Regions from separate parts of the Pseudomonas sp. C9-3 genome, predicted to be linked through region 2. Evidence: predicted binding sites of a transcription regulator. Region 2 holds the regulator's gene; each other region holds the start of a gene.
The links. The regulator LexA, encoded in region 2, represses DNA repair genes until DNA is damaged. The targets are predictions, from matches to a motif close to CTGTNTNNNNANACAG.
Positions count from the first base shown of each region.

Region 1: the regulator LexA is predicted to act here: its motif matches at 3,056-3,071, upstream of imuA (translesion DNA synthesis-associated protein ImuA).
Region 3: the regulator LexA is predicted to act here: its motif matches at 2,849-2,864, upstream of recN (DNA repair protein RecN).

Region 1 is NZ_CP135919.1:2,049,926-2,055,989, reverse strand. It holds gene RS899_RS09355 (VRR-NUC domain-containing protein) at 1-480, shown strand, start outside; gene RS899_RS09350 (ATP-dependent DNA helicase) at 477-2,792, shown strand; gene imuA (translesion DNA synthesis-associated protein ImuA) at 3,170-3,784, shown strand; gene RS899_RS09340 (DNA polymerase Y family protein) at 3,792-5,201, shown strand; gene RS899_RS09335 (error-prone DNA polymerase) at 5,198-6,064, shown strand, end outside.
Region 2 is NZ_CP135919.1:3,668,748-3,674,811, reverse strand. It holds gene topA (type I DNA topoisomerase) at 1-1,267, shown strand, start outside; gene RS899_RS16615 (DUF6586 family protein) at 1,335-1,856, shown strand; gene RS899_RS16610 (hypothetical protein) at 1,964-2,203, shown strand; gene sulA (SOS-induced cell division inhibitor SulA) at 2,248-2,721, opposite strand; gene lexA (transcriptional repressor LexA) at 2,735-3,349, opposite strand; gene RS899_RS16595 (TetR/AcrR family transcriptional regulator) at 3,601-4,317, shown strand; gene RS899_RS16590 (L,D-transpeptidase) at 4,375-4,899, shown strand; gene nagZ (beta-N-acetylhexosaminidase) at 4,911-5,909, shown strand; gene RS899_RS16580 (S-methyl-5'-thioinosine phosphorylase) at 5,919-6,064, shown strand, end outside.
Region 3 is NZ_CP135919.1:4,858,831-4,864,894, forward strand. It holds gene dnaK (molecular chaperone DnaK) at 119-2,035, opposite strand; gene grpE (nucleotide exchange factor GrpE) at 2,126-2,689, opposite strand; gene recN (DNA repair protein RecN) at 2,888-4,564, shown strand; gene fur (ferric iron uptake transcriptional regulator) at 4,728-5,132, opposite strand; gene RS899_RS22350 (outer membrane protein assembly factor BamE) at 5,229-5,765, shown strand; gene RS899_RS22355 (RnfH family protein) at 5,837-6,064, opposite strand, start outside.

The DNA.
Region 1 (6,064 bases), 1.6 Mb from region 2:
CCGCTGCCCGGCGCCTTCTTCCACCCCTTCCAGGCCGGGCCGAGCGATCTGTATCGCGGCGATTTCGTCAGCCGCCGCGCCGAGGCCTTCGCCGCGCGCCTGGCACTGCTGGACAGCGACGCCTATCTGGCTGCGATCCGTGAGACTTACGCCGCCAAGCACGGCATCCTCTCGCCCTTCGTGCACTGGGAGCTGCTCGACGAGAGCCTGCTGACACAGGCCCTGCACTGCCTGCCGGCCGCGCACCTGAAGCTGTGGTTCGCGCGCCTGCTGGCCGACCCGAAGGCCAACCGCGCCGGCATGCCGGACCTGATCCAGTTCTGGCCCGGCGAGGCGCGCTACCGGATGATCGAAGTGAAAGGCCCGGGCGACCGCCTGCAGGATAATCAGAAGCGCTGGCTGGCCTTCTGCGCCGAGCACGGCATGCCGGTGGAAGTCTGCTACGTGCGCTGGCAGGGCGAGGCGGACGAAAGCCAATGAGCTACGCCGTCGCCGTGCGCGCGCTGTGCGAATTCACCGCCAAGGAAGGTGACCTCGACCTGCGCTTCACCCCCGCGCCCACTGCCCAGGAAGGCATGGCCGGGCACGCCACGGTGGTCTCGCGCCGGGGCCTGGGCTATATCGCCGAGCTACCGCTGCGCGGGGAGTATCCGGGGCTGGTGGTCAGCGGCCGCGCCGATGGCTACGACCCCGACGCCAATCTGCTGGAAGAGATCAAGACCCACCGAGGCGACGTCGCGCGCATCCCGCAGAACCACCGGCTGCTGCACTGGGCGCAGGTGAAGGTTTACGGCTGGCTGCTCTGCCAGACACTGGAGATCGACGCCATCGATCTCGCCGTCGTCTACTTCAACGTCATCACCCAGAAGGAAACGGTATTCCGCGAGCGCTTCGCCGCCGATGACCTGCGTACCTTCTTCGAGCTGCAATGCAGCCGCTTCGTGAAATGGGCCGAGCAGGAAAGCGCCCACCGCATCGAGCGTGACCAGGGCCTGGAAGCGCTGCGCTTCCCCTACGCCGACTTCCGCCAGGGCCAGCGCATGCTCGCCGAATCGGTCTACCGCGCCGCCCGCGACGGCCAGACGCTGATGGCCCAGGCCACCACCGGCATCGGCAAGACCCTCGGCACCCTGTTCCCGCAGCTCAAGGCCTTCCCCGGCCAGAAGCTCGACCGGCTGTTCTTCCTCACCGCCAAGACTCCCGGCCGGCGCCTGGCCCTCGACGCCCTGGCGACCCTGCGCCAGCAGGACGCCGCGCAGCCGCTGCGGGTGCTGGAGCACGTCGCCCGCGACAAGGCCTGCGAGCACCCGGACAAATCCTGCCACGGCGATTCCTGCCCCTTGGCCAAGGGTTTCTACGACCGCCTGCCCGCCGCCCGCGAGGCCGCGCTCAAGCATCGCTGGCTGACCCAGGAAGCACTGCGCGACGTGGCGCTGCAGCACCAGGTCTGCCCCTACTACCTGAGCCAGGAACTGTGCCGCTGGGCCGACGTGGTGGTGGGCGACTACAACTACTACTTCGACATGAACGCCCTGCTCTACGGCCTTACCGTGCTCAACGACTGGAAGGTCACCCTGCTGGTGGACGAGGCGCACAACCTCATCGAGCGCGGCCGCGGCATGTACAGCGCCGAACTGGACCAGTCCGAGTTCAACGCCCTGCGCAAGGTAGCCCCGGCCGGGTTGAAAGGCGTGCTGGAGCGCGTCGGCCGCCACTGGAACCAGATGCACCGCGACCAGGAGGTCGATTACCAGATCTACCCGACGGTGCCCGACCTGTTCATCGCCGCGCTGCAGAAAGCCGTCAGCGCCATCACCGACCACCTCACGGACCAGCCCACCGGCAACGAGGCCGAACTGCTGCGTTTCTACCTCGACGCCATGCTGTTCTGCCGGCTGGCCGAAGCCTACGGACCACACTCGCTGTTCGACATCACCCGCCACGACGGCAGCGGCCAGCGCACGCTCTCCACCCTGTGCCTGCGCAACGTGGTGCCGGCGCCCTTCCTCGAACCACGCTTCGAGGCGGCCCACAGCACCACGCTGTTCTCCGCCACGCTGAACCCGGCCAATTACTACGCCGACCTGCTCGGCCTGCCGGAAGACACTACCTGGCGCGAAGTGGAATCGCCCTTCCGCGCGGAGCAACTGGAAGTCCACGCGCTGAGCAACCTATCCACCCGCTACCAGCACCGCGAGGCCAGCCTGTCGCCAATCAGCACGCTGATGGCCCGGCAGTTCCGCGCACGTCCCGGCAACTACCTGGCCTTCTTCAGCAGCTACGCCTACCTGCAGCAGGCGCTGGAGCGCTTCGCCGCCGAGCACCCGGACATTCCGCGCTGGGTACAGTCGCGCAGCATGAACGAGATCGAGCGCCAGGCTTTCCTCGACCGCTTCACCCCACACTCGCAGGGCATCGGCTTCGCCGTGCTCGGCGGCGCCTTCGGCGAGGGCATCGACCTGCCGGGCGACCGCCTGATCGGCGCCTTCATCGCCACGCTGGGCCTGCCGCAGGTGAACGAGGTCAACGAGGAGATCAAGCAGCGCATGCAGGCCATGTTCGGCGATGGCTACGACTACACCTACCTGTTCCCCGGCTTGCAGAAGGTCGTCCAAGCGGCCGGCCGGGTGATCCGTACGCCGACGGATTCGGGGGTGATCTACCTGCTCGATGATCGATTCAACCAGCCGGCGGTGCGGCGGTTGTTGCCGGGGTGGTGGAAGCCGGAGCGGCTGAGGTTCGTTGCCGATCCGCCGCGCTCGAAAGAGCCGCAAGGTTTTTTGCTGCTGTAACGCATTGCGGGGATTTTCACTTGGGGAATGGCCTTGTGCCGTGCGGTTCGCGAGCAAGCTCGCTCCTACGAAGGGTGCACTGGCTTTACCTGTAGGAGCGAGCTTGCTCGCGAACCCGCTCAGCGCCAGCCTTGCCGGCTGATCGCGGAGAAGCTCCGCTGCTACGAGAACAGAAATACTGGAGTCGATCTATCGAAGGGCTCCGTCGCGTCCGAATGGCCGTCAGACCAACCGCCATTGACGACACCACCCCATCAGATAAACTGTATATCCATACAGTTATATCCGAGCAATCCCATGCCACACCCATCCATCCTTCCCCCCCGGCCCTCCTGCCGGGCGCATGACTGTCGCCGCTCGCCGGCCGGGAGGCCGTGATGGGCAGCGTGGTTGCGCTCGACACCCTGTTCCACCAGCGCCAGGTCTGGAAAGGCCAGCCCCAGGGCCTGCCACCCAGCCAGCAACCCACCGGCCACGCCGTGCTGGACCAGGCCCTGCCCACCGGTGGCTGGCCGGAAGCCGCCCTCAGCGAAATCCTCCTGGCCCAGGAAGGCGTCGGCGAGCTTCAGTTGGTCTGGCCAACCCTCGCGCGGCTCAGCGCAGCCGGCGAGCGCATCGTGCTGGTCGCGCCGCCCCACGTACCCTACCCGGCCGCCTGGCAGGCCGCCGGCGTGATGCTCGACCAACTGGCCATCGTCCGCGCCGAAGGCCGCGATGCCCTCTGGGCCGCCGAACAGTGCCTGCGCTCGGGCAGTTGCGGCGCCGTGCTGTGCTGGCCGCAGCAGGCCGACGACCGCGCCCTGCGCCGCCTGCAGGTGGCTGCCGAGACCGGACAGACCCTGGCCATCGCCTATCGTTCGCAGCGCGAAGCGCTCAACCCCTCGCCCGCCGCGTTGCGCCTGGCGCTGGACGCCACCCCGGCACAGCTGCGCGTACTCAAGTGCCGGGGTGGGCTGGCGCCGGCGCGGCCCATCCCGTTGCCCTGGCACTGAGGCCGCCATGCTCTGGGCCTGCATTCTCCTGCCACAACTGGCGATGGACGGCGCGCTCCGTGGCCGTCCCGAGCCGGGCGCCGCCCTGGCACTGCTCACCGGACCAGCGCAACGCCGCGTGCTGCAAGCGGTGAACCCGGCGGCACGGGCGCTGGGGCTCAAGCCCGGCCAGTCGCTCACCGCCGCCCAGGCCCTGAGCCGCGATTTCGAAACCGCCGAGTACGACCTGCGCGAAGTGCAGCGCTGGCAGGACCTGCTGGCCGCCTGGGGCTACGGTTTCAGCTCGCAGGTCAGCCAGCACTACCCGCGTGCGCTGCTGATGGAAGTACAGTCCAGCCTGCAACTGTTCGGCCCCTGGCCACGCTTCGAAGCGCGCCTGCGCGAGGAGTTGAACGCCCTGGGTTTTCGTCACCGCATCACCGCTGCGCCCAATCCGGCCGCCGCGCGCATCCTCGCCAATGGCCACGATGGCGTGGCGATCCACGACAACCAGCAACTGCGCCAGTACCTGGGCAGGATGCCGCTGGAACGCCTCGGCCTGGAGCGCGACGTCGTCACCTCGCTGAGCCGCATGGGCCTGCGCAGCCTGCAGCAACTGCTCGCCCTGCCGCGCGAGAGCCTGGCCCGGCGCTTCCCGCCGCAGGTACTGCGCCAGGTCGACACCCTGCTCGGCCAGCGCCCGCTGGCCCTGGAGTTCTACCGGCCACCGGACAGTTTCAAGTCGCGCATCGAGCTGAACTTCGACGTGGAATCCACCCAGGCGTTGCTCTTCCCGCTGCGCCGCCTGACCGCCGACCTGGGCGCCTTCCTCGCCGGGCGCGATAGCGGCGTGCAGCGCTTCGTCCTGCATCTGGAGCACCACGACGGCCCGGACACACAGATGCCGGTGGGCCTGCTCAGCGCCGAGCGCGAGGCGACGATGCTCTTCGAGCTGAGCCGGGGCCGCCTGGAACAACTGCAACTGCGCGCCCCGGTGCACAGCGTGCGGCTCACCGCCGACGACTTGCCGCCCTTCGTGCCGCAACACCGCGAGCTGTTCGACGACCGCCCGCAGCAATCACAACCCTGGGAACAGCTGCGCGAACGCCTGCGCGCACGCCTGGGCGACGACGCCGTACACGGCCTCGGCGGCCTCGCCGAGCATCGCCCGGAGCGCGCCTGGCAAGGCAACTCCACGCCGCGCCTGCCCACTACCGAGGTCCCGCGCCCCGGCTGGCTGCTGGCAGAACCGCAACCGCTGCGCGAATTCGCCCCGACCCTGCTGGCCGGCCCGGAGCGCATCGAGTCCGGCTGGTGGGACGGCGAGGACATCCGCCGCGACTACTATCAGGTGCGCACCCGCAGCGGCCAGCGCGCCTGGGTGTTCCGCCCGGTGGGCGACGACGGCCCGTTGCTGCTGCACGGCTGGTTCGCATGAACGCGCCGGATGAAGGCCCCGACTACGCCGAGCTGCACTGCCTGTCCAATTTCAGCTTCCAGCGCGGCGCCTCCAGCGCGGCCGAGCTGTTCGAGCGGGCGAAGAAGCTGGGCTACCGCGCCCTGGCGATCACCGACGAATGCAGCCTGGCCGGCATCGTCCGCGCCTGGCAGGCGTCGAAGGAAACCGAGATTCCCCTGATCACCGGCAGCGAACTGAGCATCGAGCAGGGCCCGAAGCTGGTGCTGCTGGCGGAGAACCTCACTGGCTACGAAAACCTCTGCCGCCTGCTCACCCACGCCCGGCGTCGCGCCGAGAAAGGCAGCTACCGTCTGGTGCGCGCGGACTTCGACGGCAACCTCGACCACCTGCTGGCGATCTGGCTGCCGCGAGACGACCAGGACGATGACGGCCTGTGGCTGCGCGAACGCTTCCCCGAGCGCCTGTGGTTGGGCGTCGAGCTGCACAAGGGCCCTGACGACGCCGGCAAGCTGCATCGCCTGCGCGATCAGGCCGTGCACCTGGCCATCCCCGCCGTGGCCTGCGGCGACGTGCACATGCATATCCGCGGCCGCCGCGCCCTGCAGGACTGCATGACCGCCATCCGCCAGCACCTGCCGGTGCACGAGGCCGGCCAGTACCTCTATCCCAATGGCGAGCGGCATCTGCGGCCGAAAGAAGCGCTGGCGGCGATCTATCCGGCCGAGTTGTTGGCGGAGACGGTGAAGATCGCCGAGCGCTGCAGCTTCAATCTCGGTCAACTGGATTATCAGTACCCGCGCGAGCTGGTGCCAGAAGGTCATACGCCCACCACCTGGCTGCGGGAGAAGACCGAGGAAGGCATCCTGTGCCGCTGGAAAGAC
Region 2 (6,064 bases):
CAAGCCGGGCGAGGACGACGTCCTGCCGGTCATGAACCAGGGCGACGCGATGAAGCTGCTCAAGCTCGACCCGAGCCAGCACTTCACCAAGCCGCCGGCACGCTTCTCCGAAGCCAGCCTGGTCAAGGAGCTTGAAAAGCGCGGCATCGGTCGCCCGTCCACCTACGCGGCGATCATCTCCACCATCCAGGAGCGCGGCTACGTCACCACCCACAACCGCCGCTTTTACGCGGAAAAGATGGGCGACATCGTCACCGACCGTCTCAACGAGAGCTTCTCCAACCTGATGGACTACGGCTTCACCGCCGGCATGGAAGAGAACCTCGATGACGTGGCCCAGGGCGAGCGCGACTGGAAAAATGTGCTGGACGAATTCTACGGCGACTTCCGCAAGAAGCTCGACCTGGCCGAAGCCTCCAACGACGGCATGCGCGCCAACCAGCCGACCCTGACCGACATCCCCTGCCGCGAGTGCGGCCGGCCGATGATGATCCGTACTGCCTCCACCGGCGTGTTCCTCGGCTGCTCGGGCTACAGCCTGCCGCCGAAAGAGCGCTGCAAGGCGACCGTGAACCTGATTCCGGGCGACGAGATCGCCGCGGATGACGAGGGCGAATCCGAGTCCCGCGTGCTGCGTGGCAAGCATCGCTGCCCGATCTGCAGCACCGCGATGGATGCCTATCTGGTCGACGAGAAGCGCAAGCTGCACATCTGTGGTAACAACCCGGATTGCGCCGGCTACGAGATCGAAGAAGGGCAGTACCGCATCAAGGGTTACGAAGGCCCTAGCCTGGAATGCGACAAGTGCGGCAGCGAGATGCAGCTCAAGACCGGCCGCTTCGGCAAGTTCTTCGGCTGCACCAACCCGGCCTGCAAGAACACCCGCAAGCTGCTGAAGAATGGCGAGCCTGCACCGCCGAAGATGGACGCCATTCGCATGCCGGAACTCAAGTGCGAGAAGGTGGACGACATCTACGTACTGCGTGACGGCGCTTCCGGCCTGTTCCTGGCCGCCAGCCAGTTCCCGAAGAACCGCGAGACCCGTGCTCCGCTGGTGGTCGAACTGCTGCCGCACAAGGACGAGCTGGATCCGAAGTACCACTTCCTGCTCGCCGCGCCGGCAAAAGACCCGGATGGCCGCCCGGCGGTGATCCGCTTCAGCCGCAAGACCAAGGAGCAGTACGTGCAGTCCGAAGTCGACGGCAAGCCCACCGGCTGGCGTGCTTTCTTCGACGGCGGCAAGTGGAAGGTCGAAGACAAGCGCTGATGGAAGGCGCGCCCCGCTGAGGCGGGGCGTGCTTATACTGCCGAAGTCGACTGCAGAGGGCCCGGTCATGGCGAACGAACTCTATACCCGCACCAACCAGAAGCTGTTCTTCGCCGGCCTTGCCCTGGAAGCCTGGCGCAGCGCCGAAACGGCGCGTGCGATGAATGCCCAGGCGCGCATTCAGGCCGAGCGCGAATCGGCGCTGTTCCATCTCTATGGTGCCGTGCTGGGCGTGGCCCATGAGATCGCCGGCTACTACCGCCTGCCCCAGGCCGGTGCGCCGCGCGTCGATATGCTGCTGAATGCCGAGGTGCTGGCCGCCGCTCCAAGCCCGGAGCTGGCCGAAATGGTCGAGTTGGCGCAATCGCCCGAAGCCTGGCTGGGTCGCCTGCTGGCCGCCTATGCCGCGCTGTTCCAGCCCCCGAGCGAGCCGAAGAAAGCCAAGGTCGATCCGACCCAGCCGCTGATCCAGGCGGTGAATGTCGACGACGAGACGCCGCACGAACTGGGCAATGAAGAGCTGGAAGCCTGGCGCAAAGCCCTGAAGGATCTGGTGCTGCGTTTCCGCGCTTCGCTCACCGAGCTCTGATTCCCGCTTCACACTGTGCCGGCCTTCCGGTCGGCCGATGCGCGCTTTGGCTAGGGCGTAGTGGGTGTGGCTGTTACACTACGCGTTCTGCTGTGGAGAACTTCGCTATGCCAACCTCATTTCTGGAAATTGTCGAGCTGCCTGACGGGCGCATTGTGCTGCGTCGCGCGGACGAGGAGGAGGCGCTGGTGACCCTGGAGTTCTCCGCCGATGCCAAGGGCTTCCTGCAGGGCCAGCACATCGAGATCGCCAAGGCGATGTTCAATGTCGGTGTGCAGATGGCTGGTCGTCTCGCCGAAGGTGGCGACATGGGCATGGACGACGAAGGTCCGCGCGTCCTGCACTGAGTCCTGCCGCCTCACCGCGCTCGCGGTGAGGCTTCTTGTTCAGTTCATCCCAGACGAATATTCAGACTCTGCGCCTGGCCGGCAACGGCAGCGCGGGAAAGCTGCCTGCGCGCGTTTTCGCTGAGATTCAGCCAGCTCACCACCGTGTGGCTGTTGCCCAGGCGTAGCGCTTCGCAGGCCAGGGCCTGTGCTGCAGCCTGGTCGCGGGCAGGCAGCAGGAGGATGCGTTCGCGGTTCAGGCCGGCCTTGCGCAGCCAGTCCGGCGTCAGGCTGGAGGGTGGGGCGATCAGTGTCAGCCAGCGGGAATCGCTTTCCTCGCTGAGTCCACGGAGCATCGGCGCCAGCAGCGTCAGGCATTGGCCGGGTAGTCCGCGCAGGGCAATCTCGCTGAAGGCGCTATCGTCGGCAACCGGTTCGGCTTCCAGCAGTTCAGGGAGCAGGGGAGCAGTACCGCTCGCCCAGAGTGCTTCCTGGAACAGCGGGAGTTGCGGCAGGTTCTGTGGCTGCGGGTACTGCATGGTTGTCTCCTGTTCAGCGACGGATCACGCCGACGCTCAAGCCTTCGATGACCAGTTCCTGTTCCTTGAGGTCCACCTCGATGGGGGCGAACTCCGGGTTCTCGGCGAGCAGCCAGACCTTGCTGCCTTCGCGCTTGAAACGCTTCACCGTGACTTCTTCACCCAGGCGAGCGACCACGATCTGGCCGTTGCGCGCCTCGCGAGTGACGTGCACGGCGAGCAGGTCGCCGTCCATGATGCCGACGTCCTTCATGCTCTGGCCGCGTATGCGCAGCAGGTAGTCCGCCGGCGGATTGAAGAAGGTGGGGTTGATCCGGCAGGTGTCGTCGACGTTCTGCTCGGCGAGGATCGGCGCGCCGGCAGCGACGCGGCCGATGATCGGCAGTTCGTCGTCATTGGCAGCGGCCTTGGGCTCGAAGCCAGGGATGCGAATGCCGCGGGAGGCGCCTGGGGTCATCTCGATGGCGCCTTTGCGGGCGAGGGCTTTCAGGTGCTCCTCGGCGGCGTTGGGCGACTTAAAGCCGAGTTCCTGGGCGATCTCCGCGCGGGTGGGCGGATAGCCGTTGGCTTCCAGGCAGCGTTTGATGAAGGCGAGGATCTCGGCTTGGCGCGGCGTGAGCTTCAGCATGTCCATACTCTGGCTTTTTATACAGTGCCTGGAATTATATACAGTGATGGCGGGCTGGCAATGCTTTTATTGGGCGAGGCTGTTGGTGGAACGTTCGTGCATGTAACCTTTGGACGCTGGCAGGCGTCTTGCTGTACATACGGTCTCTCGTCGCATTGCCATGATATTGGTAACAATCCATCGCACTTTGCTTGACAATAGAAGACGCTGAAACGTATGTTTCAAACAAGTGTTTGTCAGGCGGAGTAGCCATGGCCCAGTCGGAAACCGTCGAACGCATCCTGGATGCTGCGGAACAGCTGTTCGCGGAGAAAGGCTTCGCCGAAACCTCCTTGCGTCTGATCACCAGCAAGGCGGGGGTGAACCTCGCGGCGGTGAACTACCACTTCGGCTCGAAGAAGGCGCTGATCCAGGCGGTCTTCTCGCGCTTCCTCGGCCCGTTCTGCGCCAGTCTCGAGAAGGAGCTGGATCGCCGCCAGGCCAAGCCCGATGCGCCGCGTGCCACGCTGGAAGAGCTGCTTGAACTGCTCGTGGTCCAGGCCATGGCCGTCAAGCCGCGCAGCGGCAATGACCTGTCCATCTTCATGCGCCTGCTGGGCCTGGCGTTCAGCCAGAGCCAGGGGCACCTGCGCAAGTACCTCGAAGAGGTCTATGGCAAGGTGTTCCGCCGCTACATGCTGCTGGTGAACGAGTCCGCGCCGCGTCTGCCGCCGCTGGAACTCTTCTGGCGCGTGCACTTCATGCTGGGTACTGCGGTGTTCAGCATGTCCGGCATCAAGGCGTTGCGCGCCATGGCCGAGAACGATTTCGGGGTGAATACTTCGATCGAGCAGGTGATGCGTCTGATGGTGCCGTTCCTGGCCGCCGGGATGCGCGCCGACAGCGGCGTCAGCGATCCTTCGCTGGCTGGCGCCCAGCTCAAGCCGCGCACCAAATCCAGCACCGCGCCGGCACCCGCCAAGGTTTGATCCAGGGCCCGGCCTTGCGCTGGGCTGTATCGGCCTGATCGGCTACAGTAGCCGGCCATGGCTGATCTCGATCTTCTGCATATCTCCCTTGCTGACCAGATGCTCTACGGCTTTGCCGCTGGGCACCTTGTCGTGCGTTTTCCTATATCCAGCGCCGCCAACGGCGGGGGCGAATGCAACGGTTCCGGCTGCACGCCGCGCGGCTTGCACCAGATTCGCGCGCGTATCGGCGAGGGGCTGCCCAAAGGTGCGGTGCTGAAAGGGCGCCGCTGGACTGGCGAGACCTGGACGGCCGCTCTTCACGATGAGTTTTCCGGCCGTGACTGGATCCTCTCGCGAATCCTCTGGCTCAGTGGCTGCGAGCCGGGGCGCAACCGGTTGGGCAAGATCGATACCTTCCGCCGCTACATCTACCTGCACGGTACGCCGGACTGCGAGCCCATGGGCACGCCGCTGTCCCATGGCTGTATCCGCCTGCGCAACGACGACCTGCTGGAACTCTTTCCCAGGGTTCCCCTCCATTGCCGGGTCCGAATCGAAGAGGCCGCCTGTCCCGAGTGGCGCGTGGCGCAATTGAATTGAAAGGAATGTACATGCAAGGCTCACTGATGCTCGACATCGGCGGCACCTGGCTCACCGCCGAGGACCGCCAGATCCTGCGCCAGCCGGAAGTCGGCGGCCTGATCATCTTCGCCCGCAACATCGAGTCTCCGCGCCAGGTGCGCGAGTTGATGGCCGCCATCCGTGCGGTGCGCCCCGATTTGCTGCTCGCGGTGGACCAGGAAGGTGGCCGCGTGCAGCGCCTGCGCCAGGGCTTCCTGCGTCTGCCGGCCATGCGTGCCATCGCCGATAACGCCAATGCCGAACGACTGGCCGAGCAGTGCGGCTGGCTGATGGCGACCGAGGTGCTGGCGGTGGGGCTCGACCTGAGCTTCGCTCCGGTGCTGGATCTGGACCACCAGCGCAGCGCCGTCGTCGGCAGCCGCGCCTTCGAAGGCAATCCGGAGCGTGCCGTTGCGCTGGCTGGTGCGTTCATTCGTGGTATGCGCGCCGCCGGCATGGCCTCTACCGGCAAGCACTTCCCCGGCCACGGTTGGGCGGAAGTCGATTCCCATGTGGGGATTCCCGAGGACGAGCGCACGCTGGAGCAGATCCGCGCCGTGGACCTGGTGCCGTTCCAGCGTCTTTCCGGCGAGCTGGATGCGCTGATGCCGGCCCACGTGATCTACCCGCAGGTCGACCCGAATCCAGCCGGCTTCTCCCGTCGCTGGCTGCAGGACATCCTGCGCGGCGAACTGGGCTTCGACGGCGTGATCTTCAGCGATGACCTGTCCATGGCCGGCGCCCATGTGGTCGGCGATGCCGCCAACCGCATCGAGGCGGCCCTGAGTGCCGGCTGCGACATGGGGCTGGTGTGCAATGACCGCGCCTCCGCCGAGCTGGCCCTGAGTGCCCTGCAGCGCCTGAAGGTCAGCGCGCCGCAGCGCCTTGAACGCATGCGTGCCAAAGCCTGGCCGGGCATCGAATACAAGCAACTGCCGCGTTGGCAACAAGCCGTCGGCGAACTGCGTGCCGCACAACTGATCGACTAAGGATTTGCCATGACTGTCTACGCCATCATCGGCGGTACCGGCCTGACCCAATTGGAAGGGTTGACCCTGAAGGATGCCATCGAGCTGGAGACGCCCTACGGTGCCCCCTCGGCGGCCGTTCAGCGCGGCGAGTTCGCCGGCCGCGAGGTGCTGTT
Region 3 (6,064 bases), 1.2 Mb from region 2:
TTCCTGCACTCTGAAAACCGTTCCCCCAGACACGCCAACGCGGGAGCAAGCCCCCGCGTGACGTTTCATGCGCACCGACACGCTGGTCGGTGCGCCGGAGCGGAAGCAAGCACGCGGCTTACTTGTTCTCCTTGACCTCTTCGAACTCGGCATCGACGACATCGTCGCCTGCCTTGTCGTCAGCGGCCTCGCCCTGAGCGGCAGCACCCGGCTGCGGCTGTTCGGCGTACATCTTCTGCGCCAGCGGGGTGGACGCCTGGGACAGCGCGTTCATCTTCGCTTCGATCTCGGCCTTGTCGTCGCCCTTCACGGCAACTTCCAGCTCGCCAAGAGCCTTCTCGATGGCAGCCTTCTCCTCGGCAGTGGCCTTGTCGCCAGCCTCGGTGACCATCTTGCGAGTCGCATGGACCAGCGCGTCACCCTGGTTGCGGGCAGCGGCCAGTTCCTCGAACTTGCGGTCTTCCTCGGCATTCGCCTCGGCGTCGCGGACCATCTGCTGGATCTCGTCCTCGGACAGACCGGAGGAGGCCTTGATCACAATGGACTGCTGCTTGCCGGTGGCCTTGTCCTTGGCGCCGACATGCAGGATGCCGTTGGCGTCGATGTCGAAGGTCACTTCGATCTGCGGCACGCCGCGCGGAGCCGGCGGGATGTCGGCCAGGTCGAACTTGCCCAGCGACTTGTTCTGCCCGGCTTGCTTGCGCTCGCCCTGCAGCACATGGATGGTCACGGCGCCCTGGTTGTCATCGGCAGTGGAGAACACCTGCGACTTCTTGGTCGGGATGGTGGTGTTCTTGTCGATCAGCGCGGTCATCACGCCACCGAGGGTTTCGATACCCAGGGTCAGCGGGGTGACGTCGAGCAGCAGCACGTCCTTCACGTCGCCGGCCAGCACGGCGCCCTGGATGGCAGCACCCATGGCAACGGCTTCATCCGGGTTGACGTCCTTGCGCGCTTCCTTGCCGAAGAACTCGGCAACGGTCTTCTGCACCAGCGGCATGCGGGTCTGACCGCCGACCAGGATCACTTCGTCGATCTTCGAGACGTCCAGGCCGGCGTCTTTCAGCGCAACGCGGCACGGCTCGATGGTACGGGTAACCAGGTCTTCCACCAGGGATTCAAGCTTGGCACGGGAAACCTTGACGTTCAGGTGTTTCGGGCCGGATGCATCAGCGGTGACGTACGGCAGGTTGACGTCGGTCTGCTGGGTCGAGGACAGCTCGATCTTGGCCTTCTCGGCAGCTTCCTTCAGGCGCTGCATGGCCAGCGGGTCGCCCTTGAGGTCCATGCCGGATTCTTTCTTGAACTCTTCAACGAGGTAGTCGATCAGGCGCAGGTCGAAGTCTTCACCACCCAGGAAGGTGTCGCCGTTGGTGGCCAGTACTTCGAACTGATGCTCGCCGTCGACTTCCGCGATCTCGATCACGGAGACGTCGAAGGTACCGCCGCCCAGGTCGTAGACGATGATGGTGTGGTCACCCTTGGCCTTGTCCAGGCCATAAGCCAGCGCAGCCGCGGTCGGCTCGTTGATGATGCGCTTGACGTCCAGACCGGCAATGCGGCCGGCGTCCTTGGTGGCTTGACGCTGGCTGTCGTTGAAGTAGGCCGGAACGGTGATGACCGCTTCGGTGACCGGCTCGCCCAGGTAGTCCTCGGCGGTCTTCTTCATCTTCTTCAGGACTTCGGCGGAGACCTGCGGCGGAGCCATCTTCTGGCCCTTGGCCTCGACCCACGCGTCGCCGTTATCAGCCTTGACGATCTTGTACGGAACCATCTTGATGTCTTTCTGTACGACGTCTTCTTCGAAACGGCGACCGATCAGGCGCTTGACGGCGTACAGGGTGTTGGTCGGGTTGGTCACAGCCTGGCGCTTGGCCGGCTGACCTACCAGGATTTCGCCGTCGTTGGCATAGCCGATGATCGACGGGGTGGTACGAGCGCCTTCGGCGTTCTCGATGACCTTGACGTTACCGTTCTCCAGGATGGACACACAGGAGTTGGTGGTCCCCAGGTCGATACCAATGATTTTGCCCATATTTCACTCTCCAGAAATTAGATTCCGCGCTGACCCTGTTGCGGGTCTTTGGCTCGGTTGATTACCCAGATGGGGACCGGGTGGTGGATTTCAAGCCTTCTCGTCGATCGAAGGCGGAGTTTGTTCCGGTGCCTTGCTGACCACGACCATGGCCGGACGCAGCAGGCGACCATTGAGCAGGTAACCCTTCTGGAACACCTTGACCACGCTGCCCGGCTCGAGGCGGATGCTCTCTTCCATGGCCATGGCCTGGTGGTGCTCAGGGTTGAACGGCTCGCCGTGCGGGTCGACAGGCTCGAGGTTGTAGCGCACCAGTGTGTCGTGGAACATCTTCAGCGTCAGCTCGATGCCTTCGCGCATCGGCTTGATCGCCTCATCTTCCGGGTTCGACATCTCCAGCGCGCGCTCGAGGGTATCGACGATCGGCAGCAGGTCGCCGGCAAATTTCTCCAGGGCGAACTTGTGCGCTTTTTCCACGTCCTGCTCGGCACGGCGGCGGACGTTCTGCAGCTCAGCAACGGCGCGCAGGCTCTGATCCTTCGCCGCGGCTACCTGTTCTTCCAGTTCCAGCACGCGGGCGTTCAGATCCCCGGTAGCGCCGGCTTCGGGCTGCTCGTTGAACTGGGAATCCTGAGTCTGTTGTTCGTCAGACATGCCACTCTCCTAAAAAGAAAATAAGCCTTTGAAAACAAGGCGAACCCAATGGTCCGCGGCTCTGCCGTGTATATGGGGTGCGTTTTTTTTACTTCAAGGGCTTTGACTTCAAGGACCAACCAGCAGGCGACGAGGGAGAATTGCCAGCCGCAAAAAATACTGTATAAATAAACAGACCTATCTGCGGAGCCGCCGCCCATGCTGGTTCATCTGTCCGTTCACAATTACGCCATCGTCGAGCACCTCGATCTCGAGCTCGCCGCCGGCATGACCGTGATCACCGGCGAAACCGGCGCCGGCAAGTCGATCATGCTCGACGCCCTCGGCCTCGCCCTGGGTGATCGTGCCGACAGCGGCGTGGTACGCCCCGACTCCGACAAGGCCGACATTCTCGCCAGTTTCGATGTCAGCGCGATTGCCGAAGCCCGCGACTGGCTCGCCGAGCGCGACCTGGAACAGGACGGGCCATGCATCCTGCGCCGGGTCATCACCGCCGAAGGCCGCTCCCGCGCCTACATCAATGGCACGCCCTGCCCGCTGGGCGACCTCAAGCACCTGGGCGAACTGCTGATCGACATCCACAGCCAGCACGAGCACCAGTCGCTACTCAAGGCCGACACTCACCGCCGCCTGCTCGACGAATTTGCCGGCAGCCAGGACCTGGCGCGCCAGGTACACCTCGCCGCACAGCGCTGGAAGCAGACCCATCAGGAACTGGACCGCCTGTCACGCAACGGAGAGGAACAGCGCGCTCGCCACCAGTTGCTCAGCTATCAGCTGGAAGAGCTGGAGAATCTCGGCCTGGGTGACAACGAACTGGAGGCCCTGGAAGCCGAACACAAGACCCAGAGCAACGCCGGCAGCCTGATCGCCGCCTGCCGCCAGGTGGTCGAACTGTGCAGCGAAAACGACGCTGGCAATGTCCTCTCCGCACTGACCTCCAGTCTCAACCGCCTCACTGCCTTCCAGAGCCAGCCGGCCGCGCTGAGCGAAGCGGTGAACCTGCTGTCGAGTGCACAGATCCAGGTCGAGGAAGCCATCGGCGAGCTGAATCGCTTCGTCGACCACTTCGACGCCGACCCTCTGCGCCTGCAGCAACTGGAAGAGCGCATGGACGCTATCTATAGCCTCGCCCGCAAGCACCGCGTGCAGCCCCACGAGCTACAGGACCTGCAGCAACGCCTGCTCGACGAACTGGAAGCGCTGAACGCCGACGACGAAGCCGTGGAACGCCTGGGCGACGAACTGGCCGCCTACGCCCGCCATTATCAGGAGAAGGCCGAAGAGCTCAGCCAGATCCGTCGGAGCGCCGCGCCACAACTGGCCAAGGCCGTAGAAGTGGAAATGCAGCGCCTGGGCATGCCCGGCGGTCGCTTTGCCATCGACCTGCGCGAATCCAGCTCGGACGAGCCCCAGATCAATGGCCTCGAACAACTGGAATTCCTGGTCAGCGCCAACCCCGGCCAACCGCTGAAAGGCTTGGCCAAGGTTGCCTCCGGCGGCGAATTGTCGCGCATCAGCCTGGCGATCCAGGTGATTACCGCACAGACATCACGCACTCCCACGCTGGTCTTTGACGAGGTGGACGTTGGCATCGGCGGCCCCACAGCCGAAGTGGTCGGCCAGTTGCTGCGCCGCCTCGGCGATCGCGGCCAGGTGCTGACCGTCACCCACCTGCCGCAGGTTGCCGCGCAGGGCCACCAGCACCTGTTCGTGCACAAGGACCGTGATACCAGCGAAACCCGCACCGCCGTGGCCAACCTGAAGAAGGCCGAACGCATCGAGGAAGTCGCGCGCATGCTCGGCGGCGTCGACCTGACCAAGGAATCCCTGGCCCACGCGCGCAAGATGGTGGATTCGGCCGTACAAGGCTGATCCCCCCAAGCACCTTGGCCCTCTTGTAGGAGCGAGCTTGCTCGCGAACCGCTTGGCACTGAGACAACCGGGAAACTTGTTCGCGACCAAGCCCACTCCTACCAAAGAGCCGCACAAACGAAAACGGCGACCCGAGGGTCGCCGTTTCTGCATCTGCGTACGCTTACTTCTTCTTGCGCACGTAGAGCACCAGGTTGTGATCGACGAGCTCGAAGCCGCGCTCCTTGACGATCTCTTTCTGGCGTTTCTCGATTTCCGAGTCCATGAACTCGATGACTTCGCCGGTATCGACGCAGACCATGTGGTCATGGTGACCGCTGTCGGCCAGCTCGAAGACGGCATGGCCGCCATCGAAGTTGTGGCGCACCACCAGGCCGGCGGCTTCGAACTGGGTCAGGACGCGGTAGACAGTGGCCAGACCGACGTCTTCACCCGCCTCCATCAGCGCTTTGTAAACATCCTCTGCGCTCATGTGGCGCTGCTCGGCGGAGTCGAGCATCTGGAGGATCTTGACGCGCGGCAGCGTGACCTTGAGTCCGGCTTTGCGCAGTTCGCTATTTTCAACCATGTGTGCTTTCTCGCCGCGGAATGCTTCGCAGCACCCCTCAATACAGGTATGATCGGGATTTCGTCGCTCAGCCAAGATAGTGGAAGTCACCCCTTGATGCAAAACGCCAAGCTCATGCTGACCAGTCTCGCTTTCGGGCTGGGACTCGCCGCACTCGCCGGTTGCTCGTTCCCGGGGGTCTACAAGATCGATATCCAGCAGGGCAACGTTGTAACGCAGGATATGATAGACCAGTTGAAGCCCGGAATGACCCGACGCCAAGTGCGGTTTATCATGGGCAACCCGTTGATCGTGGATACTTTCCACCCCAATCGCTGGGATTACCTGTACAGCATCCAGCCCGGCGGCGGTCAGCGCCAGCAGGAGCGGATGAGCCTGTATTTCGGCCAGAACGACCAACTGGTCGGCCTGAACGGCGACTTCATGCCCGGCGTCAGCCGCGACGAGTCGATCCTCGGCAAGGATGGCGTCACCCCGCCACTGGCCCCGGAAGCGCCTCAGCAGCAGCCCGAGCAACCCAAGGAGCAACCGGCCAAGCCCGGCTCCGTGGAAGAACAGATCCAGAAGGAAGTCGATCAGGTGGAAACCGTACCGATCCCGACTCCGGAACCGCTGGACAAGAATCCCCAGTAAGGGATTCGCGCCAACGAAAAAGCCCGGCCAATGCCGGGCTTTTTGTTGCCTGTGATTTCACTTCCGGAGATTCAACCGCGCGCCGCCTTGGCTCTTGCCGCGCGCTGCTTGCGTACTTCCTTGGGGTCGGCGATCAGCGGGCGATAGATTTCCACCCGCTCCCCCTCCTCCAGCACACGCTCATCGGGCCTGGCTACCACCTTGCCGAAGATGCCCAGCGGACAGCTCTGCACATCCAGATCGGGAAAATGAGCGGAAATATCCGACAGCACCACCGCCTCGCGCATCCGAGTGCCGCG